3 regions of the Pseudomonas xantholysinigenes genome follow, and region 3 is predicted to be linked to each of the others. Evidence: riboswitches for the same ligand, from Rfam matches in the RefSeq annotation. Region 3 holds a riboswitch; each other region holds the start of a gene.
The links. Region 3 has a riboswitch for cobalamin ahead of HU772_RS15005 (TonB-dependent receptor). Riboswitches for the same ligand answer to the same signal wherever they lie in the genome.

Region 1 (10,484 bases), 170 kb from region 3:
CCGGCGGGACCAGGGAGCCTGCGTAGATGATGACCGGACACTGGCGAATCAGGCGCTGGCCCTTGACCGTGATCAGTTCCGGATCGCCGGGGCCGGCGCCGATGAAGTAGACCGTCATGGCGGCTCCTTGCAGATAATGAAGGCGGATTATCCGCCGAACGCCAGTGCCAGGGTAGCGCCGGCAAGGACTTGCCGTGGTACCTGCAGCCTGGGTTGCGACGACGCGCGCGAGGCCAGGGCCAGCGCGGCGCTTTCGGCCACGCCCCAGCAACCGGTCTGGGCAAAGGCGATGGCCGAGCGTTGGCTGAGCAAGGGTTCGAAGGCGAGCAGGTGCGTGGCGTCGAAACAGACGAAGGGCACGCCGAGTCGCTCGGCCAGGGCCAGCAGGCCCGGCTCGCGGGCCTTGGTGTCGATGCTGGCGATGGCGCGCAGGGCCGAATGGGGCAGGGCATGGTTGGCCAGGGTTCTGCGCAACAGCACCGCCAGGGTCTCGACGGGGCAGCCACGGCGACAGCCGAAGCCCGCGTACAGCGCGGGCACTTGGCTGAGCTCGTGCATCAGGCCTGGCGGGCGCGGCGGAACAGCCAGGCGCTGAGCAGGCTCAGGGCCAGCCAGAACGCGGCGTTGGTCAGCCACGAAGCGATCTTGAACTGAGTGGCCAGGGCTTCCGGCGCGAGGCTTTCATGCACCGCAGGCTGCGGTGCGCCGACCACATGGGGGGCTACCAGCAAGACCACACCCAGGGCCTTGAGCAGCCAATGCCGGCCAAACACCAGCAAGGCCAGGCCGGCTGCCGTGGCGGCTGCGGTGCCGATCCACCAGGTCTGGCGCTGGCCGAGGTCGGCGGCCGCGGTCCCGGGTAGCTCGGGAGGCAGGCCCAGAGTCGGCGCCAGGCAGAACACCGCGAAGCCAGCCAGGCCCCACAGCGCACCCGTGGCGGTACGGCCTGGCTCGCGCAGGCTGTACAACGCGGCGAGGATCAGGGCGAAGCCGACTGCCACCACCAGGTTGCCGCCGGTGGTCGACAGCACGCGCTGCCAGCCATCTTCCGGCGCCCAGGCCTCGGCACTGTGCTCATGGCTGTGGCCGGGGGCCTCGTCGTGTTCGTGATGTTCGGCGACTGGGCCGGCGTTCTCGAAGGTTTCCGCCTGGAGAATCAGCGGGGCGACCCAGAAACTTTGCAGCAGGGTCAGCAGCAGGGCGGCCAGCAGCCCGCTGAAACCCGCGGTGCGGGCGATGCGCGTAATCATGCGGGCGTACTCAGTGGCAGGGGAAGGCGGCGCTGTGGCGGGTGTCGTGGGCGGCGTTGTGCACCGCTTCGATGTGCGAGAAGCCCGCGAAGTACACCAGGCACAGGCCCAGCAGGCTGGCACCCACGGCGACGAGCATGCGCTGGCTGAGGCTGACGGGGGTGGCGAGGCTGTGTTTGGCACTGGTGATGGGCATGACGCGTTCCTCTGCTGCTTTTGTTTTGGGCAACGGGCAAGCGCGACGCCCCCGGGCGCGGAGGGCCCAGGGCAAGCGACAGCACCCGCCCACCGCGGGGTTGTTCATCGAGCACCACAGGCCGGTCTCCGGGCTGGCGAGGCGGAGCAGGGCTCCGGTCGCTTACCGTTGCGGGGGCAGCACCGGCTTTGTCGGGGCTTGGTTCCAAGGCCGCGCGACGCACCGGTTTCCCGTTTCACCCCAATGGGGCACCTGAGGGCAGTGCGCTAGCAAATCACGGGGCGTAGCCGGCGTCAATCGCGGCGGCGGTTGACCGCTGTCGGGTGGATGCGTAGCCTTGCCGCTTCGAGGTTCTCAGGCCTGGCCTGAGCTAAGACGGGAACGCGGTACAAGCCGCGGCTGCCCCCGCAACTGTAAGCACTGAAAGGTTCGGCACAGGCCACTGCGCAGGCGCGCGGGAAGGCGCCGGACGGGTGCAAGCCAGGAGACCTGCCTCGCGACGTTTTCGACTTTCAACCGGGCGGGGTGATCCGGTGGCGAACGCGCCCGGCCAGCATGGCCGCGGCCGCCGTCCCGCATGCCCGCGCCATAGCCGCCAAGGGCAACGCGACATGAAAACACTGGCCAAGCTCCCCGTCACCATCGTCACCGGCTTCCTCGGCTCGGGCAAGACCACCTTGCTCCGCCACATGCTCGACAACGCCCAAGGCCGCCGTATCGCGGTGATCGTCAATGAATTCGGCGAGCTGGGCATCGACGGCGAGATCCTCAAGCAGTGCAGCATCGGCTGCACCGAGGAAGAGGCGCTCGGCCGAGTCTTCGAGCTGGCCAACGGCTGCCTGTGCTGCACCGTGCAGGAAGAGTTCTTCCCGGTGATGCGTGAGTTGGTGGCGCGCCGTGGCGACCTCGACCATATCCTGATCGAAACCAGCGGCCTGGCCCTGCCCAAGCCTTTGGTGCAGGCCTTCCAATGGCCGGAAATCCGCAACGCCTGCACCGTCGATGCGGTGATCACCGTGGTCGATAGCCCGGCCGTGGCCGCTGGCACCTTCGCCGCCTACCCGGACCAGGTCGACGCGCAGCGCAAGCTCGACCCCAACCTGGATCACGAGTCGCCGCTGCACGAGCTGTTCGCCGACCAGTTGGCCAGCGCCGACCTGGTGGTGCTGAACAAGGCCGACCTGATCGACGCCGCCGGCCTGGCCAAGGTGCGTGCCGAGGTGGCCGAGGAACTGCCGCCGGCGGTCAAGGTGATCGAGGCCAGCAGTGGCCGCCTGCCGCTCGACGTGCTGCTGGGCGTGGGGGCCGAATCCGAGGCGCATATCGACGGTCGCCGCACCCACCACGATTCGCACCACGACGGCGATGATCACGACGATCACGATCATGATGCCTTCGACTCGATCTCCATCGATCTGCCCGAGGCCGACGAAAGCCTGCTGCTCGATGCCCTGACCCAGCTGGTCGGCGAATTCGGCATCCTGCGCGCCAAGGGTTTTGCCGCCATTCCCGGCAAGCCGATGCGCCTGCTGATCCAGGGCGTGGGCACGCGTTTCGACAAGCACTTCGACCGCGCCTGGCGCAGCGACGAGCCGCGCATCACCCGCCTGGTGCTGATCGGTCAGGACCTCGACGCCGTGCAACTGGAAGCGCGCCTGCGCCAGGCCCTGGGCGCCTGACCCATGCACCTGCTGCGGACCCAGCCCGGCGGCTTCGTGCCGGACGACAGCATCGCCGACCTTGGCCAGACCCCCGCCGAGCTGGTGATTCTCTGCAGCGGCGACTCCCACCTGGCACTGCTCGCCGAAACCGCCGAGCAGTTGCCAAACGATTTTCCCAGCGTACGCCTGGCCAACCCTATGCAGGTGCAGAACCACGCCTCGGTCGACCTGTATGTCGACCAGGTGCTGCGCCATGCCAAGGTGATCCTGGTGTCGCTGCACGGCGGCGTCGGCTACTGGCGCTATGGCGTAGAACAACTGGTGGCGCTAGCCAGTCGTGGCGTGCAGCTGATCCTGGTGCCGGGCGACGACCGCCCGGACCCGGAACTCACCGATCTGGGCACGGTGCGTGGTGCCCAGGCAGAACGCCTGTGGCACTACCTGCGCCAAGGCGGCAAGGCCAACGCGATCAACCTGTTCAACTGCCTGGCCAGTCAATGGCTGGGGCGTGACTACGCCTGGGAAGAGCCCCAGCCGCTGCCGCGCACGGCGGTCTATCACCCGTCACGGCCCAGTGCCCAGTTGCAGGATTGGTACGGCGAGTGGAACCCCGAGTACCCGGTGGCACCGCTGCTGTTCTACCGCTCGCACCTGCAGGCGGCCAACACGGCGTTCATCGATGTGTTCTGCCAGCGCTTGCAAGCGTGCGGGCTCAATCCGTTGCCGATCGCCGTGGCCAGCCTCAAGGAGAGCGCCTGCCTGGGGCAGGTCGAAGCCTGGCTCGATGAGGTGCAGGCCGAGGTGGTGATCAACACCACCGGCTTTGCCCTGTCCAGCCCCGAGCAACCCAACCTGAGGCCGCTGCGTCGCGACGTGCCGGTGTTGCAGGCCATCTGCGCCCAGGACAACCAGCCCGGTTGGGAGCAGAGCGAGCAGGGCCTGGGCGCGCGCGACCTGGCCATGCACATCGCCTTGCCCGAGCTGGACGGGCGCATCATCACGCGCCCGGTGAGTTTCAAGGACCTGGCCTGGCGCAGCGAGCGCAGCCAGTCCGACGTGGTCTGTTACCGCGCCCACCCCGAGCGCATGGACTTCGTCGCCGAACTGGCGCGGCGCTGGGTGACGCTGGCGCGCCTGGACAACCAGGAAAAGCGCGTGGCGCTGGTGCTGGCCAACTACCCGACCCGTGACGGGCGCATCGGCAACGGGGTCGGCCTGGATACCCCTGGCGCCGCGTTGAATATCCTCAAGGCGATGCAGGAGCAGGGCTATCCGGTGGCTGGGCTGCCGGACAGCGGCACCGCGCTCATTCATCAACTGCTGGGCGGGGTGACCAACGACCTCGACCACCTCGATCAACGCCCCTGTGCCCAGAGCCTGAGTCTGGCCGACTACCAGGCGGCCTTCGCCGCGCTGCCCGAGGCCAACCAGCGTGCCGTGCTGGCGCGTTGGGGGGCACCCGAACAAGACCCGATGTTCCGCAGCGGGCGGATGATGATCGCCGGCTTGCGCTATGGCCTGACCTTCGTCGGCATCCAGCCGGCCCGCGGTTATCAGGTGGATCACAGCGCGGTGTACCACGACCCGGACCTGGTACCGCCGCACGGCTACCTGGCGTTCCATTTCTGGCTGCGCAACGGCTATGCCGCCGATGCGCTGATCCATGTCGGCAAGCACGGCAACCTGGAGTGGCTGCCGGGCAAGGGCGTGGGGCTGTCCGCCGAGTGCTGGCCGGATGCGCTGCTCGGACCGCTGCCGAACATCTACCCGTTCATCGTCAACGACCCAGGCGAAGGCGCCCAGGCCAAGCGTCGCACCCAGGCGGTGATCATCGACCACCTGATGCCGCCGCTGACCCGCGCCGAGAGCTACGGCCCACTGCGCCACCTGGAACAGCTGGCCGACGAATACTACGAAGCCCAGCTGCTTGATCCGCGCCGGGCCCAGGAGCTGCAACGGGACATTCTCGAGCTGCTCAAGCGCAACCACATCGACCGCGAATTGCAGCTCGAAGGCCAGCTGGACGATGCGGCCGTGTGGCTGCCGCGCCTGGATACCTACCTGTGCGACCTCAAGGAATCGCAGATCCGCGATGGCCTGCATGTGTTCGGCCAGTCGCCTGCCGGGCGCTTGCGCGACGATACGCTGCTGGCATTGCTGCGGGTGGCCCGGGGCGATGGCAAGGGCGGTAATGCCAGCTTGATTCGTGTCCTGGCCAAGGCGCTTGAGCTGGGCTTCGATCCGCTGGATTGCGACCTTGGCCAGGCCTGGGACGGGCCGCGCCCCGCGCAGCTGCAGGCGCTGGACGGCGCCTTGTGGCGGACCTGCGGTGATACCCGCGAACGCTTGGAACTGCTGGCATTGAGCTTGATCAAGCAGTCGTTGAGCGCAGCTGTCGAGCTGCCGCAAGCGCCTGGCTGGCAGCCGGTGGGAGCAGTGCTGGCGGCGCTGGTGGCGGATGTCGCACCCCGTCTCGACGCTTGCGGTGATGCCGAGATGGATGGCTTGCTGGCGGCCCTGGCGGGACGCTTCGTGCCGGCCGGGCCCAGCGGCGCCCCCAGCCGAGGGCGCCTGGACGTGCTGCCCACCGGGCGCAACTTCTATACCGTCGATGTGCGCAACCTGCCCACCACCACGGCCTGGCGCTTGGGCTTCGCCTCGGCCAACCTGATTCTCGAACGCCACCTGCAGGACCACGGCGATCACTTGCGCCAATTGGGTCTGTCGGTGTGGGGCACGGCGACCATGCGCACCGGCGGTGACGATATCGCCCAGGCCATGGCCTTGATGGGCGTGCGCCCGGTCTGGGCCACCGGCAGCCAGCGGGTCGACGACTTCGAGATCTTGCCCTTGAGCCTGCTTGACCGGCCGCGGGTGGATGTGACACTGCGGGTGTCCGGGTTCTTCCGCGATGCCTTCGGTAACCTGATCCGTCTGTTCGACGCGGCGGTGCAGGCAGTGGCGGCGCTGGACGAGCCGGACGACTGGAACCCGCTGGCCGCCCGTGTGCGTGCCGAGCGGCAAACCCTACTCGCCGAGGGTCTGGACGCCGACCAGGCAGCGCGTCAGGCAGGTTGGCGGGTGTTCGGCGCCAAGCCCGGTGCCTACGGCGCCGGGGTGCAGAACGCCATCGACGGGCGCTTGTGGCACAGTCGTGACGACCTGGCCGAGGTCTACCTCAATCACGGCGGCTACGCCTATGGCGCCAGCGACGACGGCACCCCGGCCCGGGCCCGCTTCGCCCAGCGCCTGGCCCAGGTGCAGGCGGTGCTGCAGAATCAGGACAACCACGAGCACGACCTGCTCGACTCCAACGACTACTACCAGTTCCAGGGTGGCATGCTTGCCGCCGCCGAGACCCTGGCCGGCACCACCCGGGCCAGTTACCACGGTGATCACAGCCAGGCCGACCGGCCACGCATCCGTACCTTGAAGGAAGAGTTGAACCGGGTGATCCGCGCCCGCGCCCTCAACCCCAAGTGGATCGACGGTGCCAAGCGCCATGGCTATAAAGGCGCCTTCGAGCTGGCGGCGACAGTCGACAACCTGTTTGCCTTCGACGCCACCACGCACCTGATCGACGATCACCATTACCAAGGCCTGGCCGATGCCTATGTGCTCGACCCTGGCACCCGTGATTTTCTCCGCGAACACAACCCAGAGGCCCTGCGCGACCTCACCGAGCGCCTGCTGGAAGCCCAGCAGCGCGGTTTGTGGCAGGAGCCGGGCGAATACCGCGACAGCCTCGAGCAGCAGTTGCTCGACGGCGAGGAAGACTGCTGAACATGAGCGAACCCGTGCAATTTCCCCTGGCGGCCGTGGTCGCTGCCGACGATCTCAAACTGGCCCTGTGCCTGACCGCCATCGACCCGAAGATCGGTGGCGTGTTGATCGAAGGCCCGCGCGGCATGGCCAAGAGCACCCTGGCCCGGGGCCTGGCAGACCTGCTGGGCGATGGCCCGTTCGTGACCTTGCCCTTGGGCGCCACTGAAGAGCGCCTGGTCGGTACGCTCGATCTGGATGCCGCGCTGGGCCAGGGCCAGGCCCGTTTTTCCCCCGGCGTACTGGCCCAGGCCGATGGGGGCGTGCTGTACGTGGACGAGGTCAACTTGTTGCCCGATCCACTGGTCGACCTGCTGCTGGACGTGGCTGCCAGCGGTACCAACCGTGTCGAGCGCGATGGCATTTCCCATCGTCATGCGGCGCGTTTCGTACTGATCGGCACCATGAACCCGGAGGAGGGCGAGCTGCGCCCGCAGCTGCTCGACCGCTTTGGCCTGAACGTCGCCCTCGAGGGCCTGCCGGCCCCGCAGGAACGCCAACAGATTATTCGCCGGCGCCTGGCGTTTGACACCGATCCCGAGGCCTTCTGCGCCGACTGGGCCGCTGCGCAGGCCGACTTGCGCGAGCGCTGCCGGGCCGCACGCGAGCGCCTGGCCGGCATAGCCCTGGACGACCAGGCCCTGGCCTGGATTACCGAGCGTTGTTTCGCCGCAGGGGTCGATGGCCTGCGCGCCGACCTGGTCTGGCTGCGCGCTGCTCGGGCTCATGCGGCCTGGCGTGCTGGCACGCGGATCGAGGAAGTGGATGTCGAGGCGGTGGCTGAGTTTGCCTTGCGCCATCGACGCCGTGCGGATGCGCCGGCGCCGCAGTCCACGTCGGCGGGCGAGCCGTCGCCGGCGCAGGATCTCCAGGCCGGGCAGGGCGACTGGGGCGCCTTGCCACCCCAGCTGGTGGGCGGCGGGCCTCGTCGCGAGGTGCCGAACTGGGCAAAAAAGCCCTGAGCATCCGCGCGCGCAACGCCCAGGCGACGGATGCCAGACCCCGCGTCGGTCAATTGTCGGGTGCTGCCCGTGGTCGCGCGCGCGCGGCCGACAGTGGCCGTATCGCCTGGCTGCCAACCTTGCTCAAGGGGCGGCCGCTTCAGCGCCGCGACCTGTGCTGGCAACAGCGCCAGGCCCAGCCCCCCGAGCTGTGGCTGGTGATCGTCGATGCCTCGGCCTCGACCCGTCGCCACCAGGCCCTGGCTCAGGCCAAAGGCTTGCTGGCCGGTCTGTTCGACCAGGCCTATCGACAACGGGCGCGGTTGGCGTTGCTAACGGCCAGCGGCAGCAAGCCGCAATGGCAGCGCCATGGGCTCAAGGCGTCGGCGGCGTTACAGCCTTGGCTGCAGGCCCTGGGCGCGGGTGGTGGAACCCCGTTGTTCGCGGCGCTCGAGGAGGCTCGGCTGTGGCTGCTGGCGCGCGGCAAGCGCCTGCCCCATGAGGTGCAGCGCTGCCTGGTGCTGACGGATGGCCGTCTGCGCCAATGGCGCACACCGCAACCCATGCCGTGCGCTACCTTGCTGGTGGACATGGAAATGACGGCGGTGCGTGTCGGTCGCGCACGGCAACTTGCCGAGCAACTAAATGCCGACTATCGACATATCGAACAGTTCACGCCGGATAGTTGAACGTAGCGGGTGCGACACTTTGTCACAAGTGTGAAGTTGCTGCGAATTAAAGACGGGCAGTGCAACAAGTGCGTGCCAGGCACGCACTTGGCATGGATGCAATGTTTACTTCGGCATCGACCAGGGTTGCAGGTCATAGCCCTGGCGCGACAGTTCGGCGCGCACTTCCTCGATCAGGCTGGCCCATTGCGCAGGGTCGGAATAGACCCGCGAGGACACTTGCTTGCTGCCGATGCGGGTGCTGGTCCGGTCGATCACTGCCAGGCTCAGTTCACCAGTCCCGTTGGGGGCATCCCAGGCAACGCACTGGAAGGGCTCGAAGGCGTGGTCGGCGATCAGCAGTGCTTCGTTGACACGGAGCGGGGCATTCATGGTTCGGTCTCTCTCATGGTCCCAAACAGCGGAATTAAGTTCCGCGCGGCAGTTGTACGAAAGTCTACAGCGCGGGGTTATTCGTACTGATGCTCCAGGTCAGGGTTGAAGTCACATGGCTGTAGAAAATTTTTTAACGGCGTGGGCTTTATTGTGGATGTGTCCGCCGCCTATGACGGCAAATACCGGCGAGAATTCCTGGTGGGCTTTTAACGGACGGGGCGGGCTGACCAACGGTCATGGAGGGCGTCAAGTTCGTTGCTACTGTTAATTTTGGCGTCGCAACTAACTGTTTATACGTTAAAAACCAAAAACTGGCGCCAAGGAACGGTCATGCTTGAACCTGCTTCCCTGCGCCGCTTGCTGATCGTCGACCCCTGCGACGATTGCCACCGTTTGCTCCCTGGTTTGCGCAGCGTCGGTTGGGAGGTGCGCAGTTGCACCTTGGATGCCGCCCTCGAGCAGCCCTGCGACGTCGGTCTGGTCCGGTTGCAGGCCTCGCACCTGCGCCATCCCGAGGCGGTCAAGGACCTGATCAAACGCAGCAACACCGAATGGATCGCCGTGCTCAGTACCGAAGAGCTACGCCTGCAAAATGTCGGCGACTTCGTCTGCGAGTGGTTTTTCGACTTTCATACCTTGCCGTTCGATGTCTCGCGGGTCCAGGTCACCCTGGGGCGCGCGTTCGGCATGGCACGCCTGCGCGGCAAAGGGGCGGTGCGGGTCGATGAGCCTGAGCACGAATTGCTCGGCGAAAGCCGGCCAATCCGCGAATTGCGCAAGTTACTGGGCAAGCTGGCGCCCACCGAATCGCCGGTACTGATCCGCGGTGAAAGCGGCACGGGCAAGGAACTGGTGGCGCGTACGTTGCACCGGCAGAGCCAACGCCGTGACAAACCGTTCATCGCCATCAATTGCGGTGCCATCCCCGAGCACTTGATCCAGTCCGAGTTGTTCGGCCATGAGAAGGGCGCCTTCACCGGGGCTCATCAGCGCAAGGTGGGGCGCATCGAAGCGGCCAATGGCGGCACGCTGTTTCTCGACGAGATCGGCGATCTTCCCCTGGAGTTGCAGGCCAATTTGCTGCGTTTCCTGCAGGAAAAACACATCGAACGGGTTGGCGGCAACCAGCCCATCGCGGTGGATGTCAGGGTGCTTGCGGCGACCCATGTGGATCTGGAAAAGGCCATCGGGCAAGGGCGTTTTCGCGAGGACCTGTATTACCGCCTCAATGTCCTGCAGGTCGTGACCGCGCCCTTGCGCGACCGGCATGGCGACCTGTCGATGCTGGCCAGCCACTTTTCACAGTTCTACAGCCTGGAAACGGGCAGGCGCCCGCGTTCATTCAGCGAGTCGGCCTTGGCGGCCATGGGCCGGCACGACTGGCCAGGCAATGTGCGTGAGCTGGCCAACCGGGTCAGGCGCGGCCTGGTGCTGGCCGAAGGGCGGCAGATCGAAGCCCAGGACCTGGGTTTGCAGGAACTGCCGGAGCAGGACCAGCCGTTGGGAACCCTGGAGGACTACAAGCACCGCGCCGAGCGCCAGGCCCTGTG
Region 2 (10,484 bases), 660 kb from region 3:
GGCGTGGCGCTCGACGAAATCACCAGTTGCAAGGCACCCAGCAACGCAGCGGTCGAGCCGACATCGCGCTGTTGCGAGGACATCGCCAAGGCCATCAGCGTCGCTTCGCAGATCCCCAGGCCGAACAGCGCAAGCACCACGCCACCCAGCAGTACAGGCAAACCACCCCCAGTCAGCCCGGCCACGACCATCAACAACGCACCGGCGCCCATGCACACCGCGCCCCACCAGGCCACCCGCGCCACGCCGTGCCTGGTCACCCAGCGTCCGGACAGCGCCGCGCCAAGCAGAATGGCCACGCCGCAGCCGCCGAACAGCAGGCCGAAGTGCGCGCTGGAAAGACCAAAGTGCTGCTGGTACACATAGGCGGACCCGGCAATGTAGGCGAACAGGAAGAAGAACACCGCCGACAGCGCCAAGGCCGGGCGCAGGAAGGCGCCATCGCTGGCGATGCGGGCGTAGGTGCGCCATACCGTGCCCGGGGCCAGGCGCATACGGGCGTCGAGGGGCAGGGTTTCGCCGAGGGTCAGCAGCGAGTTGACCAGGGTCAGCAGGCCCAGGCCTGCCAGCACCAGCATGATCGCCCGCCAACCATAGGCGGCATCGACCAGGCCGCCCACGGCCGGAGCCAGAATCGGTGCCAGGCCCTCGATGGTCATCAGCAGGGCGAAGATCTGCGCCGCCCGGGCGCCGTCGGCGACATCGCGAACCATGCTCATGATCACCACCAAGGTCAGCGCGCTAGCCAGGCCTTGGATCAAGCGCGCCATCAGCAGGGCTTCCAGCGAACCAGCCGCCGCCGCGGCCAGCGACGCCAGGCTGAACACCAGCAGCCCGGCAAGCAAGGGGCGGCGGCGGCCCAGCGCGTCCACCAACGGGCCGAACAACAACTGGCCGGCGCCCATGGCCATTAGGAACACGGTCAGGGTCAATTGCACCTGGGTATAGCCGGTACCGAAGTCTCGGGCCATTTCAGGCAGGCTGGCCAGGTACATGTCGATGGCTGAAGGGCCCAAGGCGCCGATCAGCGCGAGGGAGGCGGCGAAGCGCAGGTTGGATGTGCGGGGCATGACGGGTGTATCCACAAAGTCAAACAAAACAAACCTACCGGTCGGTAGGTTTGCGGAGATTAAACAGTTCCCGGTACCCGGTCAACATGGCAGCACTTGTCGGGCGGGCAACGGCTGTCATGGCGATGAGGGGAGACCGACCAGCACAGACGCGCTCCGCATCACCTCGCCTGAGATGTCATTGAATTTTTTGCCCGTCGGTGCAGTCAGTCGAAGTGTTATCCATGGAAACCAGGAGGGCTTCGCGCAATGCCTAATCCCCAGCTGTACACCATCGAATACCAACTGCATGGCCAGCCACGCCAGTTCATCATCCGCCTGGAACACATGGACAATGCCGAGGCTTGGCATTGGGCCAGTTGCGATGCGGGTTTGGGGATCATCCCGAAATTCGGGCGGGAGCGGATCAGGAAGGTGAGCCGGCCGATGGCGGAGCGCTACGGCATCACCGAGGTGCGTTGGCGGGTGTAGGCAGATTAGCTGCCGGAATATTTGACCGCCGCCGCGGTGCGGGTCGGCACATTGAGGGTCTTGAGCAGCGAAGAAACATGGATGCGCACGGTGAACGGAGAAATATCCAGTTCCCGGGCGATTTCCTTGTTGGTCTTGCCTTGGGCGATCAGGCGCAGCACATCCTGCTGGCGGTGGGTGAGCTGCTCCAGCTCGCTGTCGGCACCCATCTGCGGCAGCAGCCCGGAGGGCGCGTAGCGCACCACCACATCGCCCTCGCGAATAGCCAGGATCGCCTCGGCGATCTCGTCCGGGGTCAGGCTCTTGCCGATGAAACCGTCGGCGCCGGCGGCCATGACCTCGGCAACCACATCCGGGTCATCGACCATCGAGGCGATGATCAGCGTGGTGCGCGGCATTTGCCGACGCAGCTCGGCGAGGCGGCCGATGCAGGTCAGGCCGGGGAAGCGTAGGTCGAGGATCAGGGTGTCCGCTGGCGTGCCCTGGCTGACCAGGCGCAACACGTCCTGCAGGCTACCGGCCTGCTCCAGCTCGGCTTCGGGCAACAGGCGGCGCACGGTGCTGACCATGGCTTCCCTGAACAGCGGATGATCGTCCGCCACGATGATGCGGCACGTCACGTCGTGGCACTCCCTGTTAGCCGACACATGCTAATTTAGCAGTCACCTGCGGCCATTTCCGGGATAAATGCAGGAATTGACTACTGGCGCACAAGGACGTTACCCCATGAAGTTCGAGAAAAACAACGAACTGGACCAAGCCAACCTGCGCATCATCGTGGCTTCCTGCGCAATCAGCTACGTGGCGCTGCTCGGCTTCCTGCCCGGGCGCGAGCTCGTGACCTACCTGCCCGTGCTGCTCTACTACGCGGCCTTCGTCGTGGTCTCGGTGATCATGCGCCAGGCCATCAAGCGCTGGCCCGGGCACTATCCCGCCCGGCGCATCTTCGGCATGCTCGGCGACTACACGGGCACCAGTTTTGGCCTGGTGGTCGGGGGCGAGGCGGCCTTGCCGCTGTATGCGGTGATGGTCTGGATCAACCTGGGCAACGGCATGCGCTTTGGCTCGCGCTACCTGGCCATCGCCACAGTTCTGGCCCTGGCTGCGCTGCTGGTGGTCTGGCAGCTGACGCCGTACTGGCAACAGCAGCCGTTCGTGGTGCTGATGCTGCTGACTACCAGCACCTTGATCCCGTTCTACGCCCACCTGCTGCTGGAGCGCACACGCAAGGCCACGGCCCTGGCCGAGGCCGCGACCCGAGAGAAGTCGCGCTTCCTGGCCCAGGCCAGCCATGACCTGCGCCAGCCGATTCACTCCATTGGCCTGTTCACCGCCTGCCTGCGCGAGGCCCACTTGGGCGAGGAAGAACGGCGCCTGGTGGACAGCATCGACCGCTCGCTGCTCAATGTCTCGCAACTGTTCCGTTCGATCCTCGACCTCTACACCCTGGACAACGGCCAGGTGCAGCCGAAGTGGGAGTCGTTCGCCGTGGATGGCTTTTTGCGCGAGCTGCTGCGCCAGAACAGCGAAGCGGCGCGCTGGGCGGGCGTTGAGATGCGCCTGGTACCCAGCCGGCACTGGATTCGCGCCGACCCGGGGATGCTGGCGACCATGGTCCAGAACCTGTTGTCCAATAGCTTCAAGTACGCCGCCGGACGCCCCTTGCTGATAGGCGTGCGCCCGCGTGGCCAGGGCCTGGCCATTGTGGTCTGCGATCGCGGGCGCGGCATCGCCCTCGAGCATCAGGACAAGGTGTTCGAGGAGTTCTACCGGGTGCGCGAACTGCGTGACAAGGATGTCGAGGGAGTCGGCCTGGGGCTGGCCATCGTCAAGCGCCTCGGCACCTTGATGGGGCTCAGGGTAAGCCTGCGCTCGCGTCCAGGACATGGCACCACGGTGACTTTGCAGGGGTTGCCGATCGTCGCGCCGCAGGTGCCGCGCTCGAACATCGACCAGGCGATCCAGGCCGGCATGCTCAGCGGTTTGCGGGTGTGCCTGGTGGAGGATGACCACAACGTGTTGCAGGCCACCAGTGCCTTGCTGCGGCGCTGGGGCTGCGAGGTGCAGGCCGAAAGCTCGCCCCACGGGCTGAGCAGTGACTGCGAGGTGATCGTCGCCGACTATGACCTGGGGCCGCAGGCCACGGGTATCGATTGCATCGACCAGCTGCGGGCCCAGCGCGGCGAGCGGGTGCCGGCCCTGATCATGACCGGCCATGACCTGGATCGCCTGCAGGGCGCGTTGCAGGCGCGCGGCATCGCCGTACTGGCCAAACCGGTGCGGCCGGCGGAGCTGCGCGCGGCATTGCGGACATTGCGCGAGGAGGCAGCGGCGCCGACCAACTAGGCCGGCGCGGCCCAAAGTCACTGGAAGGCCGGGGTCTGGCCTTCTTTCCAGCAGTTGGGGGAGGGCGTAATCAGACCCATGCCGGCGACGGCGACCATGCCGCCACTGGCCACCTGGCAGTCGAACTGGCCCTTGCCGGTGCTCACGCTGTAGTAAGTGGTGCTGGAGTCGCTGCGCAGGTTGCTGACCTTGCTCACCGGCACGCCCAGGGTGACCTCGGTGCGTTGCTTGAGGGTGTCGGCATTGGGCGAGGCGGTCTGGCAGCCGGCCATGGCGGCGAGGCCGGCGAGCAGGACCAGGGACTTGATGGGGAGGGACATGGGGATCATCGCATTGCTTCCTTGGCATTGTTCTCGGAACGCCGCTCGCCCGGCCAGGAAAGGGAGGGACTGGCCGGACGAGGGGTAGGGCGACTATAGCGCTGGCGTACCCCTGGGGATGTAGGGCAGATGTGCGAGATGGCGAATAGCTATTATTGGCTCCCGCCGCATCAATAAGCCATGGCAGGCTCAGCCCTGGCGGCGCAGCAACACGATAAAGAATCCACCCCCCAGCGCCGCCGTGGCGATACCGATCGGCAGGTCCTGCGGGGCGATCAAGGTGCGCGCGGCCAGGTCGACCCAGACCACGAACAGCGCCCCAAGCAGCGCGCAGGCCGGCAGCAGTCGACGATGCTCGGCGCCGACCAGGCGGCGGGCGATATGCGGCAGCATCAGCCCGACGAAACCGATGGCGCCCGACAGCGACACCAGCACGCCGGTCAGCAAGGCGCAGGCTACGAACACGCCGGCGCGTACCCGGCGAGTGTCGATGCCTAGGCTCACGGCGGTCTGTTCGCCGCTCATCAAGGCGTTGAGCGCGCGGGCCATCACCATCAGCAGGATGAAACCGGCCAGCACGCTCAAGGCCGGCAGCCACAGCAATGACCACTGGGCCAGCCCCAGCCCGCCAAGCATCCAGAACATCACCGAGCTCGCCGCATGGGGATCACCGGTGTACAGCAGCAGGTTGGCCAGCGCCATCACCACGAATGACACCGCGACCCCGGCCAGCAGCAGCTGTTCGCTGTCCAGGCGCCCACGTCGGCTGGCCACGCCAAGGACCAGCAGCATGCAGCCCAGGGCGCCGAGAAATGCCGCCAGCGGCAAGCTCAGCACCCCGGCGAAAGGGCCAAGGTAGAGCACCACCAACACCGCGCCCAGCACCGCCCCCGAACTCACCCCCAGCAGGTGCGGGTCGGCCAGAGGGTTGCGGGTCACTGCCTGCAGGGCACAGCCGACCAGCGCCAACCCGGCGCCGACCAGGGCGCCGAGCAGCACCCGTGGCGCACGGATCTGCCAGACGATCTGGGCCTGGCCGCGGCCGAGGTCCGCCGCCTGGGCCAGGCCCAGTTGCTGCAGGACGATTTCCAGCACCTTGGCGGCCGGCACCTGGGCCGCGCCGAACCCCAGCGACAACAGGCACGAGCCCAGCAACGCGGCGCTCAGGGCCAGAAGCAACAGGCGATAGGCCGTGGGTTGGCGCAGCGGATTCATGGCTGCGCTCCGGCAAACTGCTGTGGCTGCAATGCCCGGGCGAGTGTTTCGATGGCGGCGGCGTTTTCCACCGACGGTGTCACCTGCAGGTACGACAGCACCACGAAACGCCGCTCGCGAATCGCCGTGACTGCGCCCAGTGCCGGGTGCTGGAGTAGGTAGTCACGTTTCTGCTGCCACGAGGTCGGCCCGTAGTCGACGATGACGATGACCTGCGGATCGCGTTCAACCACGCTTTCCCAGCTGACCTCGGTCCAGCTGGCCTGCACGTCGGCCATGACATTGCGCCCGCCGGCGCTGTCGATCAGCGCCTGGGGCATGCCCAGGCTGCCGGAGGTGGTGGGGCGATCCTCGCCGCTGTCGTAGAGAAATACCCGCGGCCTGGTCTGTACCGAGGCCATCGCAGCGCTGACGCGCGCGACACGCTGGCGCAACGCGGCGATCAGCGTATCGGCCCGCGCGCTGACGCCGAAGATCCGCCCGAGGTTGCCCAGGTCGGTGTAGAGGTCCTCGAGACTCGCCGGGTGCCAGGGCATGATCCGCGAGCAGGATTCGCTCAACTCGTAAACCGGGATGCCGAACGGCGCCAGGCGCTGCGGCGTGAGCGGCCCGCCCACCTGCATGCCATAGCTCCAGCCGGCGAACAGCAAGTCGGCGTCGACGTCCAGCAGGTTCTCCACCGAAGGGTAGCGCGGCGCCAGCTCCGGTAGGCCATGCAACGCCTCGCGCAGTGCCGGGTCGAGGCTTTTCCAGCCGCTGATGCCGCTGTAGCCGACCATGCGTTCGCGCAGCCCAAGGGCCAGGAGCATGCCGGTCAGGTTGACATCGTGGCTCACCGCCCGCTGCGGTGGTTGGGTGAAGGTGACTGCGCGGTCGCAACTGCGCACGGTCACGGGGAAGCTGTCCGCCATGGTGCACAGGGGCAGGCAGGCGAGCAGTAAAACAAGCCAGGGTTTCATGCGTGACGGATCCAGGTAATGCGTGGGTGATCGCCAATGGGATGCCGGTCGACCAGGGCGTGAACGCCAAATACCTCGGCCAGGCACTGTTCGGTCAGGACCTCGGCGGGCGTGCCGTGGTTGACCAGGCGACCCTGCTCGATCAGGTACAGCCGATCGCAGAAGGCCGCGGCCAGGTTGAGGTCATGGAAGCTGGCCAACAGGCCCAGGCCACTACCGCGCAGGTGCTGCAGCAATGCCAGTTGATGGCGTGGGTCGAGGTGGTTGGTGGGTTCGTCGAGAATCAGCAGGCGCGGCTGCTGGGCCAGCGCCCGGGCCAGCAGCACACGCTGCTTCTCGCCGCCGGACAAGCTGGCGAACGCCTGCGTGGCGCGTTGCAGCAGGTTCAACTGGCGCATGGCAGCGTCCACTGGTGCGCCAGGGCCATCGCCGTCGAGCCAGCCCAGGTGCGGGGTGCGGCCCATGGCGACGACATCGCGCACGCTCAGGCCGAAGTCTTCGGGAAACTCCTGGAGCATCACCGCCACGCGCCGGGCCAGCCAGCGCGGTGGATGCCGCCAGATATCCTCGCCGTCGAGCAATACCCGGCCGCTGCGTGGCCGGCTGAAACGATAGGCGCAGCGCAGCAGGCTGGTCTTGCCACTGCCATTGGGGCCGATCAGGCCGACGAATTCACCGGGGCGCACCTCGAGGTCGATCGCTGCCAGCAGGTCGGGCGCGCCGGGGGACGGCGACCAGTGCAGGTGTTCGAGGCGCAGGAGGGGCACAGGCATGAACAGACACCAGGACGGGAGGAATGAACCCGACGGTGACGGTGGCTGGCAGCCGCGCAGGCGGCAGGGCGCCTGGCACACTCAGCGCACCCGCCCTCCGCGGGAATGGCCATGGGCGAATCAGGCCGGTCTCCGGGCTTGCGAGGGTCGTCGGGCATTCACCTTCCCATGCTCGGGGCACAGTGGTCTGTCGAATGCCTGGCTCGCTTACCGTTGCGGGGGCAGCGCCGGACTTCCCGCCAGGGGCGAGGCACCGGCTTCCCGTTTAACCCCAGGCGCTGCGGCCTGGGACACCTGAAAGCAGGGGCGCATCTGAGCATTTATGCCGGGGTGAGTCAATGCGCCGAGGTTCAGGGGCGTCTGCGCAGGTTCAATTGGCCAGCAGCCGCTCGTGGACCCAGCCTTGCGCGGTGAGCACCATAGCGCGGGTTTCTTCCAGGGGCTTGCTGGCACTGGCAAGCGCCTGGTCGAGGCCGGTGATCCCGGCCTGGATCGCGCTGTCGGCGGCCCAGGCTGGCAGCTCGTTGATCCGGTAACTGTAGGTGACCTGCGTTTGCCGGCGCCCCTGCTGTTCGCCGGGCACGCTGAAGCCCTTGATGGCGGTGACCTCGGCCTTGCCGAAGCACAGGCCGCCGATGTTCCCGGTCTTGCCCTGGCGAGCATCGGCCTTATAGTAGCGGCGGCCCTCGTCGGTGAGGTCGTAGGCGTAGTAGATGTCGGTGCGCGCCGGTTGCCACAGGCGCTCGGGGACTTCGGTGCGGCTGATCTCGCGTTCACTGACCACGCCGACCTGGGCCAGGGCATGCAAGGCCTTGTTGGTGCCCTCGACATCGAAGTCGCGGGTGCGGGTGGGAAAGGCGCTGATCACGAAGCAGTAGGGGTACTGGGTGTCGAGGTAGGCCTGGGCCGCCTGGCGCAGCTCGGCTTCGCTGGGCTGCTGGCCGTCCGAGCAGCCGACCAGGCTCGCCAGCAGGGCCGGGGCAATGAGCTTCCTGTCCATCGTAGGGCTTCCTTGAATTGCCGATCACGGGTAGGGCGCTGGGATTAGAACCCGCGCGGCAGAGCGTCCGCAATCGTGGCAAGACGACATATCGACGGGCTTGTGCGGCGGTTGGCAGTTGGTGCCCGGCGCGCCACCGGTGACTGCCCGGCAATTTGCCCATGCTCATCCATACTGCTCTGATCCGCCCCGCGTCGTCGGGGCCTGACGGGGAGGAGCATGCGATGGCCAAGAACGCCGGCAGCAAACGCAAGCGGGACAGCGCCGCGGAAAAACTCGGGCGCAAGCCCTATGACGCCGAGCTCAAGCGCCTGCACACCGAGCTGGTGAAGCTGCAGCAGTGGGTGGTCGCCAAGGGGCTCAAGGTGTGCATCGTCTTCGAGGGCCGCGATGGCGCTGGCAAAGGCGGCACGATCAAGGCCATCACCGAGCGGGTCAGCCCACGGGTGTTCCGCGTGGTGGCGCTGCCAGCACCGACCGAGCGGGAAAAGACCCAAATGTACGCCCAGCGCTACCTGACCCACCTGCCGGCGGCCGGCGAGGTGGTGATCTTCGATCGCAGTTGGTACAACCGCGCCGGGGTCGAGCGGGTCATGGGGTTCTGCAGCGACGAGCAGGCGCGCAAGTTCCTCACCGTGGTGCCGATGTTCGAGCGGATGATGGTCGAGTCGGGGATCATCCTCATCAAGTACTGGCTTGAAGTCAGCGCCCAGGAGCAGACCCGCCGCCTGCAGGACCGTATCAACGACGGGCGCAAGCTGTGGAAGCTGTCGCCGATGGACGTCAAGTCGTACACCCGCTGGGACGACTACACCCGCGCCCGCGACGACATGTTCGCGGCCTCCGACTCGTCCTGGGCGCCTTGGTACATGGCCCGCTCGGAAGACAAGCGCAAGGCGCGGTTGAACATCATCAGCCATCTGCTGCAGCAGATCCCCTACAAGGACCTCAGCCACGAACACCAGGTGGCGCTGCCCAAGCGCGGCAAGATCGGCAAGTACAAGGCCCAGCCTTACCCGTTCAAGATGGTCGCCGAGCGGTTTTGAATCATAGGTAGTGGGCGTTGATGTATGCGCTGATCTGGCGGCCGGCAGACTCGGAATATTCAAACGTCAGCTGGCCATCGGTGACACGGTACTCGATGGGCGGCGTTTGCGAGCGAACGATGATCGAGGCCAATGCAGCGCCGCCGTGCTTGAAGTTGTCGACGAAAACGAAACACCCCCAGTTGATGTCTTCCTGCATCGACGGATCGCCCTTGCGCGCCGAGGGGTGGGCAAAAGGCGGAATTTCGATGTGGTCGTGGCGTGTGACCTCGTCCTCTTCAGCGCTCTTGGGCACGATGGCTTCGTACTTGAGGGTGTCGCCGCAGTAGGTTTGCGCGATGATCAGTTTGGGATTGCCGACCCGCAGAGTTCTCGACATCGGGTTGATGCTGATATCCAGGAACACGAAGTTCGCGCTGAGCTTATGGAAGCGGCCATCGTAGAACACGGCCATTTCATACCCGCCGCCAAAGAACTCGAGCAGGCTGTCAGCGCTGTCGCCCTTCCTGAACTCCGCATTTAGCAGATGGGCGACCTGGGTCAAGGCTATGGAGGCCGCATAGGCCGAGATTTCATCTTCGCCAGGCGGCGCTGGGGCAATGCTCTGCATGATCGGCGCGAAGTCATGCACGACCGAGGCGCCAGATCCACCGCAGTGCACCTCGCCGAGGATGGGGCACTCGAACTGCTCGCAACCAATGCTGAAAGTATGCAGTTGGTCTTCTTCAAGGATGGCGCCGGCAAGCTGCAGTTCGTGTGTGCCAAGCTTGTCGAACAGCTTTTTCATGACGTCCCGGGTAATGCGGATTCTGCCGGACAACCTGCGCAAGCGTGTGATGAAGTGCCTGGCCTGTAGCTGGCTGTCTGCCCATGCCAGCGCACAGTAGTCAGTGATGATGCAGACCTTTTGCGAGGACTTGTTGATTGCCCAGCTGCCTGAAAAAAAATTGGAAACGTTGCCCAGGGTTGGCAATACGGTCTGAGGCGGTCCCGCTTCTCCCACTGGCCCGTTGATGAGCGTATCGGCGATGACGATGGCGCAGCCGGCAGGGTTGTAGGAAGCAATGACGGTCATGCGGATGGTCCTTATTTGTCAACGACGGTTGGACGAGTATCGATGCTCACCACCACCGACATGCCCGGCCGCAGGCGTCGGGCATCGGCCTGGTCGGTGTCGACGAGGATGCGCACCGGAATGCGCTGGGCGATCTTGACGAAGTTGCCGGTGGCGTTGTCGCTTTGCAGCAGGGCGAATTCGGAGCCGGTGGCCGGCGAGATCTGTTG
Region 3 (10,484 bases):
CGCCCCGCCAAGTCGGCGGCACAACCCGCCAGGGCCTGCTCGAGCATCGCCGTCTGGCGTGCGTCGTACTCCTGGTACAACGCCACCAGCAGCCCGGTACGGGTTTCGAAATGGTCATACACCACCGGCTTGGTCACCCCGGCCTGCTCGGCCAGACGCCCTAGGCTCAGGGCATCGGTACCCTCTTCACGGACCAGTTGCCAGGCCACATCCAGCAATTGCCGGCGGCGCTCGTCGCGCGACAGGCGTTTACGCGCCACAGGTTTGTGCTCGCTTGACATTGATTACCTACCAAAAGTAACTTACCAAGGGTAACTTACTGTGAGTATATAGCGCTCGCAGCTCTCCCGCACCCCGTTTCCGGAGATCCACCATGCATGCCTTGATCGTCATCGGCCATCACGACCCCGCCTCCCTCACCCACGCCCTTGCCCGGCAGATCGCCGCCGGCTTGCACGCCAGCGGCCATACCAGCGAATTCGCCGACCTGGCCAGCGAAGGCTTCGACCCACGCTTCAGCCTGGCCGACCATGCCGTACACCGGCGCCAGGGCAAGCCACCGGCCGATGTGCTGGCCGAGCAAGCGCGCATCGAGCGCGCCGATACCCTGCTGCTGGTCTACCCCATCTACTGGTGGTCGCTGCCGGCCCTGCTCAAGGGCTGGGTCGAGCGGGTATTCAGCAATGGCTGGGCCTTCGACCAGGCCGCCGACGGCAGCACGCGCAAACGCCTGCGCGGCATGACCGTGCACCTGGTCGGCCTGGCCGGCGCCGACGCCACCACCTTCGCCCGTCACGGCTACGCCGAGGCCATGCGGGTACAGATCGACCATGGCATCTTCGACTACTGCGGGGCCCAGGTGCTCAGTTCGACCCTGCTCGCCGACAGCGAAGGCGCGCACGCCGAGGCGCTGCTCGAACAAGCCAGGGGCCTTGGCCTGGCACTGTTCGACAACCGTCACAACGCAGCCTGAGCCGACCTGCTCATCCACCGATGGATGCGCATCGGCACAGCGAATGGCTACCATGGTCGCAACTTTCATCACTCGGGCAAGGAGGCCCGCGCGCCCATGGCCATGATCGAACTGCACGGCATCAGCCTCCACCACGCCGGCATGCCCTGTTTCAGTGCCATCGATGCCCGTGTCGAATGGGGGCAACGTATCGCCATCATCGGTGACAACGGCAGCGGCAAGTCGTCCTTGCTGCGCCTGCTGCACGGCAGCCTGGCGCCCAGCGAGGGCCGCATCGAACGCCACGGTGGCCTGCGCATCGGCCATGTGCCGCAAGTGCTGGACGCCGAGTCGTCGCTCAGCGGCGGCCAGCGGGTCAACCAGGCGCTGAGCCAGGCCCTGGCCCTGGGGCCTGACCTGCTGCTGCTCGACGAACCGACCAACCACCTGGACGCCGACAACCGTCGCTCGCTGTCACGCATGCTCGAGCATTTCCCCGGTACCCTGGTGCTGGTCAGCCATGACGTCGCGCTGATGAACCAGACCTGCGACACCCTGTGGCACTTGCACCAGGGCCACCTGGAGGTCTTCACCGGCAGCTACGCAAACTATATGGCCGAACGCGAGCAGCAACGCGCCGGGCTCAGCAAACGCATCGCCGAACTGCGGCGCGCCCGCGATGACAGCCACGACGCACTGATGCAAGAGCAGGCGCGGGCCGCCAACGCCCGCAAACGCGGGGCGAAATCCATCGAAAACCGCAAGTGGGCGACCGTGCGTTCGCCGACCAAACTGGGCCGCGGCAACACCACCGCTGGTCGCAAGCAGGGGCAGATCCTGCAACAGCAGCGCGAACTGAGCGGGCAACTGGCCGAGTTGCGCCCGGAGCCCGTGATCGTTCCGCATTTCCACCTGCCGGCGACCGCGCAATCGTCGCGGCTGCTGGTCCAGGTGCGCAATGGCAGCATCGGCCACGGCGACATGGCGGTGCTCAGCGGCATAGACCTGCAGTTGGCCGGTGGCGAACGCCTGGCCCTGACCGGTGCCAACGGCAGCGGCAAATCGACCCTGGCCCGGGCCGTGCTCGGCGACCCCGCCGTGTGGCGCCTGGGCGAGTGGCTGACACCGGCCCCCGACACCATCGGCTACCTCGACCAGCACTATGCCACCCTGCCGGCCAACGCCAGCGTCCTCGAAGCCTTGGCCCGGCACGTGCCTACCTGGTCACAGGAACAACTGCGCGCGCACCTGGCGAGCTTTCTGTTTCGCCAGGCGCACGCGGTGCACACCCCGGTGCAGGCGTTGTCCGGTGGCGAGAAGGCACGCCTGGCGCTGGCCTGCATCGCGGCGCGTCCGCCGCAGTTGCTGATCCTCGACGAGCCGACCAACAATCTCGACCTGCGTACCCGTCGCCACGTGCTGGAGGTGCTCGCCCACTACCCCAATGCGCTACTGGTGATTTCCCATGACGAAGACTTCCTCGACGGGCTGGATATCAGCCGCCGCTTTCACTGCGCCAGGGGCCACTCGGCCAAGGGCCAGTAGCGGCCCTTGCGCGACTCGTACAGGGTGAAGTGCCGCGCCGTCAGGAAGAACTCCGGTGCCTCACCGGCTTCCGGCAACTGGCCGCGAAAATCCCGCGACAGGGTCAGGTGTGGCCGGTACTCGCGGGTCGGCGCCGCGATACCGAGCGGCAACAACGCCTGGTGCAGGGCATACACCAACTGACGCAAGGCGACGGGCGCCTGCTCGGGCTCCAGCACCAGCGCATCGGCACGCGGCCACACCTGCATGCGGTCCAGCACCAGCCGCAGTGGCGCCTGCGGCAGTGTCAACCGGTCGACCGCGGCGCAGATCGACGAGACCTGCCCCGCATCGACATCGCCCAGAGACACCAGGGTGACATGGAAGTTCTCCGCCGGCACCGGCCTGCCGCTGCGCAGGCTCAAGCTCCGCCGCCATTGCGCCAGGGCCCGGCACTGGGCATCTACGACCGGCAAGGCGAAGAACAGGCGTTTGAAGGGCGCCCCGCTCGGGCGTGTGTCCTGGACCATGTCCTGCTCCTTGGCTGCGGATCGAAGGGTCGAGTGTAGCGCCCTGGCCATGGGAAAAGCCTGCAAGGGCTGTTGAATCGTTTACGCAACCCGTAGGCCATCCCACCTAAGTCGTGTGGATTTGTCGTAACAATAGGTACAAACCCGGCCCACGATTGTTTATGCTGGCGGGCTTACGCCATGGCGCATGGCCATTTTTCGACAAGTAAACGTCCATGAAAATTGCACTCGTACTGATCTTCGTACTCTCGATCGCCTATGTTCACCTGCGCGGTCGGGTTCGCCACAAACTGACCCGCCAGCTGGGCGACCACTCCAGCTTCCTGGCGCCGGTCAACGCCTTCCTCTACCTGTTCTCCAAGCACCCGGCCAAACCGTACCTGCCCGTGGAAGCGTTCCCCGAGCTGAAGGTGCTGCAGGACCACTGGCAGGAAATCCGCGCCGAAGGCCAACAGCTGCTGCAAGCCGGTGAAATCAAGAAATCCGACAACTACGACGATGTCGGCTTCAACTCGTTCTTCAAGACCGGCTGGAAGCGCTTCTACCTGAAGTGGTACGGCGAGAGCCACCCTTCGGCGATGACCCTGTGCCCGCGCACCACTGAACTGCTGCAAGGCATCGGCTCGGTCAAGGCGGCGATGTTCGCTACCCTGCCGCCAGGCGCCAAGCTGGTGCGCCACCGCGACCCATACGCCGGCTCCTACCGCTACCACCTGGGCCTGGATACCCCCAACGATGACGGCTGCTACATCGACGTCGACGGAGAGAAGTACTCCTGGCGCGACGGCGAAGGCGTGGTGTTCGACGAGACCTACATCCACTACGCGGCCAACACCACCGAGCACAACCGCATCATCCTGTTCTGCGACGTCGAGCGCCCGCTCAAGTACCGCTGGGCGAGCGCCTTCAACCGCTGGTTCAGCCGCAACGTCATGGCCGCCGCCGCCGCGCCCAACGACGCCAGCGACAAGACCGGCGGCATCAACCGCCTGTTCACCCGCATCTACAAGATTCGTGAACGCGGCAAGGCCATGAAAAAGCGCAACCGCACCCGCTACTACCTGGAAAAGTGGGCCGTGGTCGCGGCGCTGGTACTGGTCTTCATCTACATCTGATCGCCCTGCGCAAACCGGCTCCTACCCGCGCGTAGGAGCCGGCCTTGCCGGCGACCTTCGCGTCGCCCCTGTCCCGCCTCCCGAACAGCCCACTTTCGACTAGCCTGAAAGCTCCTGTTGCCAACCTGACAAGGTGAACACGATGAGCATGATGGACTGGGACGCCTACCGTAAGCAGTTGATGGCCGGCATCGGCGATCTCAAGCACCTTTCTCCCGATACCGTGGCCGGTTACATGACCGCCAGCGGTGCCGGCGCCAAGACCAACCACCTCGATGCCAAGACCCGCGAACTGATCTCCCTGGCCGTGGCTGTCACCACCCGCTGCGACGGCTGCATCGCCGTGCATTCGCAGCAGGCGGTCAAGCACGGCGCCACCCGCGAGGAAATCGCCGAGGCCCTGGGCGTGGCGGTGGCGATGAACGCTGGCGCCGCGCTGGTCTACTCGGCCCGGGCCCTGGATGCCGTGGGCAAGTCCGGCGCCTGACCCGGCCAGGCGTCGCCGCCCTTGCGCGGCGGCGCCGCGCCGCCCAGACTGAGCGGCTCAGTACCCGCAGGAACCGCCATGATCCAGATCCGCCCCATGACCCCGGAAGATTTCCAACGCTTCTGGCCCACCTTCCAGGCCATTGTCCAGGCCCGCCAGACCTACGCCTTCGACCCCGGGCTCGACCTCGAGCGCGCCCGCGCGCTGTGGCTGGAAACACCGCTGCGCACGCTGGTGGCCGAGGAAGACGGCGAACTGCTCGGCTCGTACTTTCTCAAGGCCAATGCCGGCGGCCCCGGCGCGCATGTGGGCAACTGCGGCTACATGGTCGGCGAATCTGCCCGAGGTCGCGGCGTGGCCCGGTTGATGTGCGAGCACTCGCAGAAACTCGCCCGCCAGGAGGGCTTCCTGGCCCTGCAGTTCAACTCGGTGGTGGCGACCAACGAAGTGGCCGTGGCGCTGTGGCACAAGCTTGGCTTCGACACCGTCGGGCGCTTGCCCAAGGCCTATCGCCATGCCGAACTGGGCCTGGTGGACTGCCTGGTGATGTACAAGTGGCTGGCCGACGAACCGGTGGTGGAAAAACCGCCACTGCTGATTGGCCGCAAGAACATCGAGGCGCGGGTGTCGCGTCGGCGCGGTCGCTGATCGACACAGCACATGGCACCGCATTGCCTGCTTCGTGGCGGTTCGACGCCCCGATCAATCCGCTGCCACAGGGGCAGCGCATGGTATGAGTCACAGAGGCGCCATTCACTCAAACGATTGACTCCCTGGCGCTTCGATGGTCAGATGCGCGCCAGTTTCAGGTGCCCTGCGCCGCCGCGCGCAAGGTGAAACGGGAAGCCGGTGAGTCGTCCCCACGACAAGTCCGGCGCTGCCCCCGCAACGGTAAGCGAGCGAACCCTTCGACAGACCACTGTGCCTCGGCATGGGAAGGTGAAGGCTTCACGACCCTCGCAAGCCCGGAGACCGGCCTGAGGCTTCACTTGGCAACCCGCGGTGGGCGGGCGCAGGCCGGTATCCGCGTGCGCGCCTGCCTACGCGGTTCGCCTTTGCGTGTTCTTCCACCGGGATCCATTCATTCCTGCAGCAGTGGAACGACATGTCCCGATTCAACAAGCTTCACACCCTGGCGGCGTGCCTCGCCGTCTCGATCCCGGCCCTGGCCGATGAACAGCCCGGTAGCCTCACCCTGCCCTCCACGGCGATCACCGACAACCGCGACCCGCAGGTGGTCGACCTGGCCACCCCAACCCAGGCCGGCTCGCGCCTGAACCTCAGCGCCCTGGAAACACCGGCCAGCACCAGCACGCTGAGCGAAGCGCAGATCCTCGGGCGCAACAACCAGACCGTGCAGGATGCCGTGACCCGCTCACCGGGCATCACCTTCATCGGCACGCCGGGCGACGGTGGCACCGGCCTGTCGGCCCGCGGCTTCAGCGGCCAGAGCTCGGTGATGACCCTGTTCGATGGCTCGCGCCTGTACGCCGGCGCCGGCACCCTGACCTACCCGGTCGACCCGTGGATGGTCGAGCGCATCGATGTAATCCGCGGCCCGGCTTCGGTGCTATATGGCGAAGGCGCCACTGGCGCGGTGGTCAACGTGATCCCGAAAAAGCCTTTCGACGGCGACATCCGCAACCACCTGCGCCTGGGCTACGGTTCCTGGGACCGCCAGCAGCTGGGCCTGGACAGCGGTGGCAGCCTGAGCGAACGCCTGAGCTACCGGCTCACCCTCAACCAGCAGGCCAGCAACGGCTGGGTCGACCGCACCGACTCGCGCAGCCTGGCGCTGTCGGCCGCGCTGCGTTTCGACGCCACCGACGACCTGAGCTTCACCTTGTCCCACGAGCGCGGCGACGCGCAGCCGGCCAACTACTACGGCACCCCACTGATCGACGGCCACCTGCGCGGCAGCCTGCGCAAGAAGAACTACAACGTCAGCAACGACCAGCAGCGCTACCACGACGAGTGGACGCGGCTGAACAGCGACTGGCAGATCAACGACAGCCTCAGCGCCAGCAACCAGCTGTACTACATCAAGAGCCGCCGCCACTGGCGCAATGCCGAGGAGTACGCCTGGGATGCCGACAGCGGGTTGGTCGGGCGCGCCAGCTTCCTGGAAATCAAGCACAACCAGGAACAGATCGGCGACCGCCAGAGCTTCACCTTCGATCACGCGCTGTTCGGCCTGGCCAGCAAGACCGTGGTCGGGGCGGAGTACAACAAGATTCGCTTCAATGTCGACAGCAACTCGCCCTACAACGACGACGGCAGTGACCCACTCGACCCTTGGCAGCCCACCCCCGGCGGTTTCCACAGTGGCTCGCCGCTGCGCCCGCAGATGCTGTCCAAAACCAGCACCTTTGCGCTTTTCGCCGAAAACCGAACGCAACTCACCGAGCGCCTGTCGTTGGTGACCGGCGTGCGCCGCGACCAGAACCATATCGATCGCGACAACCTCGTCGACGGCACCCGCAACGACCGCAGCCTGCGCGGCGGTAACTGGCGCGCTGGGCTGGTGTTCGCGGCCACCGACGATCTGTCGTTGTACGGCCAGTACTCCACCAGCGAGGACGGCGTCGGCGACCTGCTGACCCTGCGACCGGAAGACCGCCTGGAACTGACCGAAGCCAAGCAGACCGAACTGGGCTTGAAACAGCGCTTCTGGGACGGACGTGGCGAGTGGACGCTGGCGGCGTACCACATCGTCAAGAAGAAGTTGCCGGTCTATGACGTGGTCTCCAAGCGCAGCCAGCAAGCCGGCCAGCAGACTTCCGATGGGCTCGAAGCGAGCCTGGAATTGGCATTGGGCAACCAGTGGCAGGTGTCGGCCAACGCCGCGTTGGTGCGGGCCAAGTACGATGATTTCCTGCAACGCAGCGGTGGCGTTGTCTACGACCGAGCCGGCAATCGCCCGCAAGATGTCCCGCACCGAACCGCCAACCTGTGGTTGAGCAAAGGCTTCGGCCAGGCGGTCGACGCCGGCATCGGCCTGCGCTATGTGGACGCACGCTACACCAGTGCCGCCAACGACGCCCAGGTACCGGGCTACACCGTGGTCGACGCCAACCTCGGCTGGCAAGTGCTGCCCGATGTGCGCCTGGGCCTGCAACTGAACAATCTGTTCGACCGCCAGTACGCCCAGTCCAGCTACAGCGGCGAGCAATGGTTGCTGGGCGCGCCGCGGTCGTATTTCGCCACGCTGGACTACAGCTTCTAAGGCCACGGCCTCGAACCCTCGCCATGCGATATTGCAGGCAAACCTGGCACCAGCTACGCCGGTGTTCGCGGCTGAAGCCGCTCCCACAGCAACCGCGCCGGTTTCATGGCATGCACCACACCTGTGGGAGCGGGCTTACCCGCGAACCAAGCGACGCGGTGCCTGGCACCGGCTACGCCGGTGTTCGCGGCTGAAGCCGCTCCCACAGGGACCGCGCCGGCATCAAGCCATGCGCTACACCTGTGGGAGCGGGTTTACCCGCGAACCAAGCGACGCGGTGCCTGGCACCGGCTGCGCCGGTTTCATGGCATGCACCACACCTGTGGGAGCGGGCTTACCCGCGAACCAAGCGACGCGGTGCCTGGCACCGGCTTTGCCGGTGTTCGCGGCTGAAGCCGCTCCCACAGCGACCGCGCCGACCTCAAGGCATGCACCACACCTGTGGGAGCGGGTTTACCCGCGAACCAAGCGACGCGGTGCCTGGCACCGGCTGCGCCGGTGTTCGCGGCTGAAGCCGCTCCCACAGCGACCGCGCTGGTTTCATGGCATGCACCACACCTGTGGGAGCGGGTTTACCCGCGAAGCAAGCGACGCGGTGCCTGGCACCGGCTATGCCGGTGTTCGCGGCTGAAGCCGCTCCCACAGCGACCGCGCTAGCTTTAACAGATGCCTCGAGCGCTTGGCGGGATTGCTTTCACAGCTGATGCCACCTGTAAATCCTCGCCGTTCGATATCCGTTATGCATCGATTGCATTTGTCCCCCGCGCCGAACCCATGGCATGAATGCAGGTCCACGCCTTTACTTGGCCGCATTCCGCCTACCAGGAGATTCCGCGCATGAGCAAGCCCGAGTACATTCCGCCCAAGGTCTGGACCCACCAGGCCCCCTCCGGAGGCCAGTTCGCCAGCATCAACCGTCCGGTCGCCGGCCCCACCCACGACAAGCCGCTGCCGGTCGGCAAACAGCCACTGCAGCTCTACTCGCTGGCCACGCCCAACGGCGTCAAGGTCACCATCCTCCTGGAGGAACTGCTCGCCCTCGGGCACGTCGGCGCCGAGTACGACGCCTGGTTGATCCGCATCGGCGACGGCGATCAGTTCGGCAGCGGCTTCGTCGGGATCAACCCGAACTCGAAGATCCCCGCCCTGCTCGACAACAGCGTCGAACCGCCGGTGCGGGTATTCGAGTCCGGCTCGATCCTGCTGTACCTGGCCGAGAAGTTCGGCGCCTTCCTGCCCAAGGCCCCGGCCGCGCGTACCGAGAGCCTGAACTGGCTGTTCTGGCAGATGGGCTCGGCGCCCTACCTGGGCGGCGGTTTCGGCCATTTCTATGTGTATGCGCCAGAGAAATTCGAATACGCCATCAACCGTTTCACCATGGAAGCCAAGCGCCAGCTCGATGTGCTCGACCGACGCCTGGCCGAAAGCACCTACCTGGGCGGCGACGAATACAGCATCGCCGACATCGCCGTCTGGCCCTGGTATGGCCAGCTGGTGCGCGGCAACCTGTACGGCGCCGCCGAGTTCCTCGCGGTGGATGAATACCGCCATGTGCAACGCTGGGCCGAACTCATTGCCCAACGCCCAGCCGTGCAGCGCGGCACCCGGGTCAACCGCACCTGGGGCGACGAAGCCAGCCAGGTGCCAGAGCGTCATTCAGCCACAGACCTGGACTGAGCCTGGAGCGGCCTTGCCGAGGCTTCGGACCGACAAGGCCGCGCGGCCAGAATGCCGCGCTGCAACGAAGCATTTCCCCACTGCATGCCTGCGCCCCTCGGGACCTTCTTGCTACACTCGCCGCCATGATTTTTCCACCTGCACAACTGTGGTGACAGCATGATCGAGGTAACCGAGGTTTCCATTGCCGAGCTGCGCGACGCGCTCGAGTCCGGCCGCACGACCGCCGTCGAACTGGTCAAGGCCTACCTGGCACGCATCGACGCCTATGATGGCCAGGACACCGCCACCGCGCTCAACGCCGTGGTGGTGCGCAACCCTGAAGCCCTGAAAGAGGCCGAAGCCTCCGACGCCCGTCGCGCCCGTGGCCAAACGCTCGGCCCGCTGGACGGCATCCCCTACACCGCCAAGGACAGCTACCTGGTCAAGGGCCTGACCGCCGCCTCCGGCAGCCCGGCGTTCAAGGACCTGGTCGCCCAGCGCGATGCCTTCACCGTCGAGCGCCTGCGCGCCGGTGGCGCCATCTGCCTGGGCAAGACCAACATGCCGCCCATGGCCAACGGCGGCATGCAGCGCGGCGTCTATGGCCGCGCCGAAAGCCCGTACAACGCCAACTACCTGACCGCGCCGTTCGCCTCGGGCTCGTCCAACGGCGCCGGCACCGCCACCGCCGCCAGCTTCAGCGCCTTCGGCCTGGCCGAGGAAACCTGGTCCAGCGGCCGCGGCCCGGCTTCGAACAACGGCCTGTGCGCCTACACCCCATCGCGCGGAGTGATCTCGGTACGCGGCAACTGGCCGCTGACGCCGACCATGGACGTGGTCGTACCCTACGCCCGGACCATGGCCGACCTGCTGGAAATTCTCGACGTGGTGGTCGCCGACGACGCCGACAAGCGTGGTGATCTGTGGCGCCTGCAGCCATGGGTGCCGATCCCGGCCGCCTCGAGCGTGCGCCCGGCTTCCTACCTCGACC

Region 1: another riboswitch for cobalamin. It lies ahead of cobW (cobalamin biosynthesis protein CobW); the one in region 3 lies ahead of HU772_RS15005 (TonB-dependent receptor).
Region 2: another riboswitch for cobalamin. It lies ahead of HU772_RS12200 (ABC transporter ATP-binding protein); the one in region 3 lies ahead of HU772_RS15005 (TonB-dependent receptor).

The regions. Positions count from the first base shown of each region.
Region 1 is NZ_CP077095.1:3,210,642-3,221,125, reverse strand. It holds gene cobM (precorrin-4 C(11)-methyltransferase) at 1-118, opposite strand, end outside; gene HU772_RS14250 (cobalamin biosynthesis protein) at 148-540, opposite strand; gene HU772_RS14245 (CbtA family protein) at 558-1,250, opposite strand; gene HU772_RS14240 (CbtB domain-containing protein) at 1,261-1,446, opposite strand; cobalamin riboswitch at 1,549-1,717, opposite strand; cobalamin riboswitch at 1,778-1,957, shown strand; gene cobW (cobalamin biosynthesis protein CobW) at 2,058-3,125, shown strand; gene cobN (cobaltochelatase subunit CobN) at 3,129-6,890, shown strand; gene HU772_RS14225 (magnesium chelatase ATPase subunit I) at 6,893-7,891, shown strand; gene HU772_RS14220 (vWA domain-containing protein) at 7,945-8,559, shown strand; gene HU772_RS14215 (hypothetical protein) at 8,665-8,931, opposite strand; gene HU772_RS14210 (sigma-54 dependent transcriptional regulator) at 9,265-10,484, shown strand, end outside.
Region 2 is NZ_CP077095.1:2,715,761-2,726,244, forward strand. It holds gene HU772_RS12165 (multidrug effflux MFS transporter) at 1-1,070, opposite strand, end outside; gene HU772_RS12170 (DUF6555 family protein) at 1,320-1,541, shown strand; gene HU772_RS12175 (LuxR C-terminal-related transcriptional regulator) at 1,547-2,161, opposite strand; gene HU772_RS12180 (ATP-binding response regulator) at 2,268-3,887, shown strand; gene HU772_RS12185 (hypothetical protein) at 3,905-4,216, opposite strand; gene HU772_RS12190 (FecCD family ABC transporter permease) at 4,397-5,422, opposite strand; gene HU772_RS12195 (ABC transporter substrate-binding protein) at 5,419-6,381, opposite strand; gene HU772_RS12200 (ABC transporter ATP-binding protein) at 6,378-7,148, opposite strand; cobalamin riboswitch at 7,273-7,454, opposite strand; gene HU772_RS12205 (SEN1982 family lipoprotein) at 7,525-8,154, opposite strand; gene ppk2 (polyphosphate kinase 2) at 8,379-9,200, shown strand; gene HU772_RS12215 (hypothetical protein) at 9,202-10,275, opposite strand; gene HU772_RS12220 (HlyD family secretion protein) at 10,287-10,484, opposite strand, start outside.
Region 3 is NZ_CP077095.1:3,379,093-3,389,576, forward strand. It holds gene HU772_RS14970 (TetR/AcrR family transcriptional regulator) at 1-281, opposite strand, end outside; gene HU772_RS14975 (NAD(P)H-dependent oxidoreductase) at 374-973, shown strand; gene HU772_RS14980 (ABC-F family ATP-binding cassette domain-containing protein) at 1,070-2,497, shown strand; gene thpR (RNA 2',3'-cyclic phosphodiesterase) at 2,461-3,006, opposite strand; gene lpxO (lipid A hydroxylase LpxO) at 3,222-4,121, shown strand; gene HU772_RS14995 (carboxymuconolactone decarboxylase family protein) at 4,264-4,608, shown strand; gene HU772_RS15000 (GNAT family N-acetyltransferase) at 4,687-5,256, shown strand; cobalamin riboswitch at 5,399-5,603, shown strand; gene HU772_RS15005 (TonB-dependent receptor) at 5,714-7,834, shown strand; gene yghU (glutathione-dependent disulfide-bond oxidoreductase) at 8,672-9,511, shown strand; gene HU772_RS15015 (amidase) at 9,671-10,484, shown strand, end outside.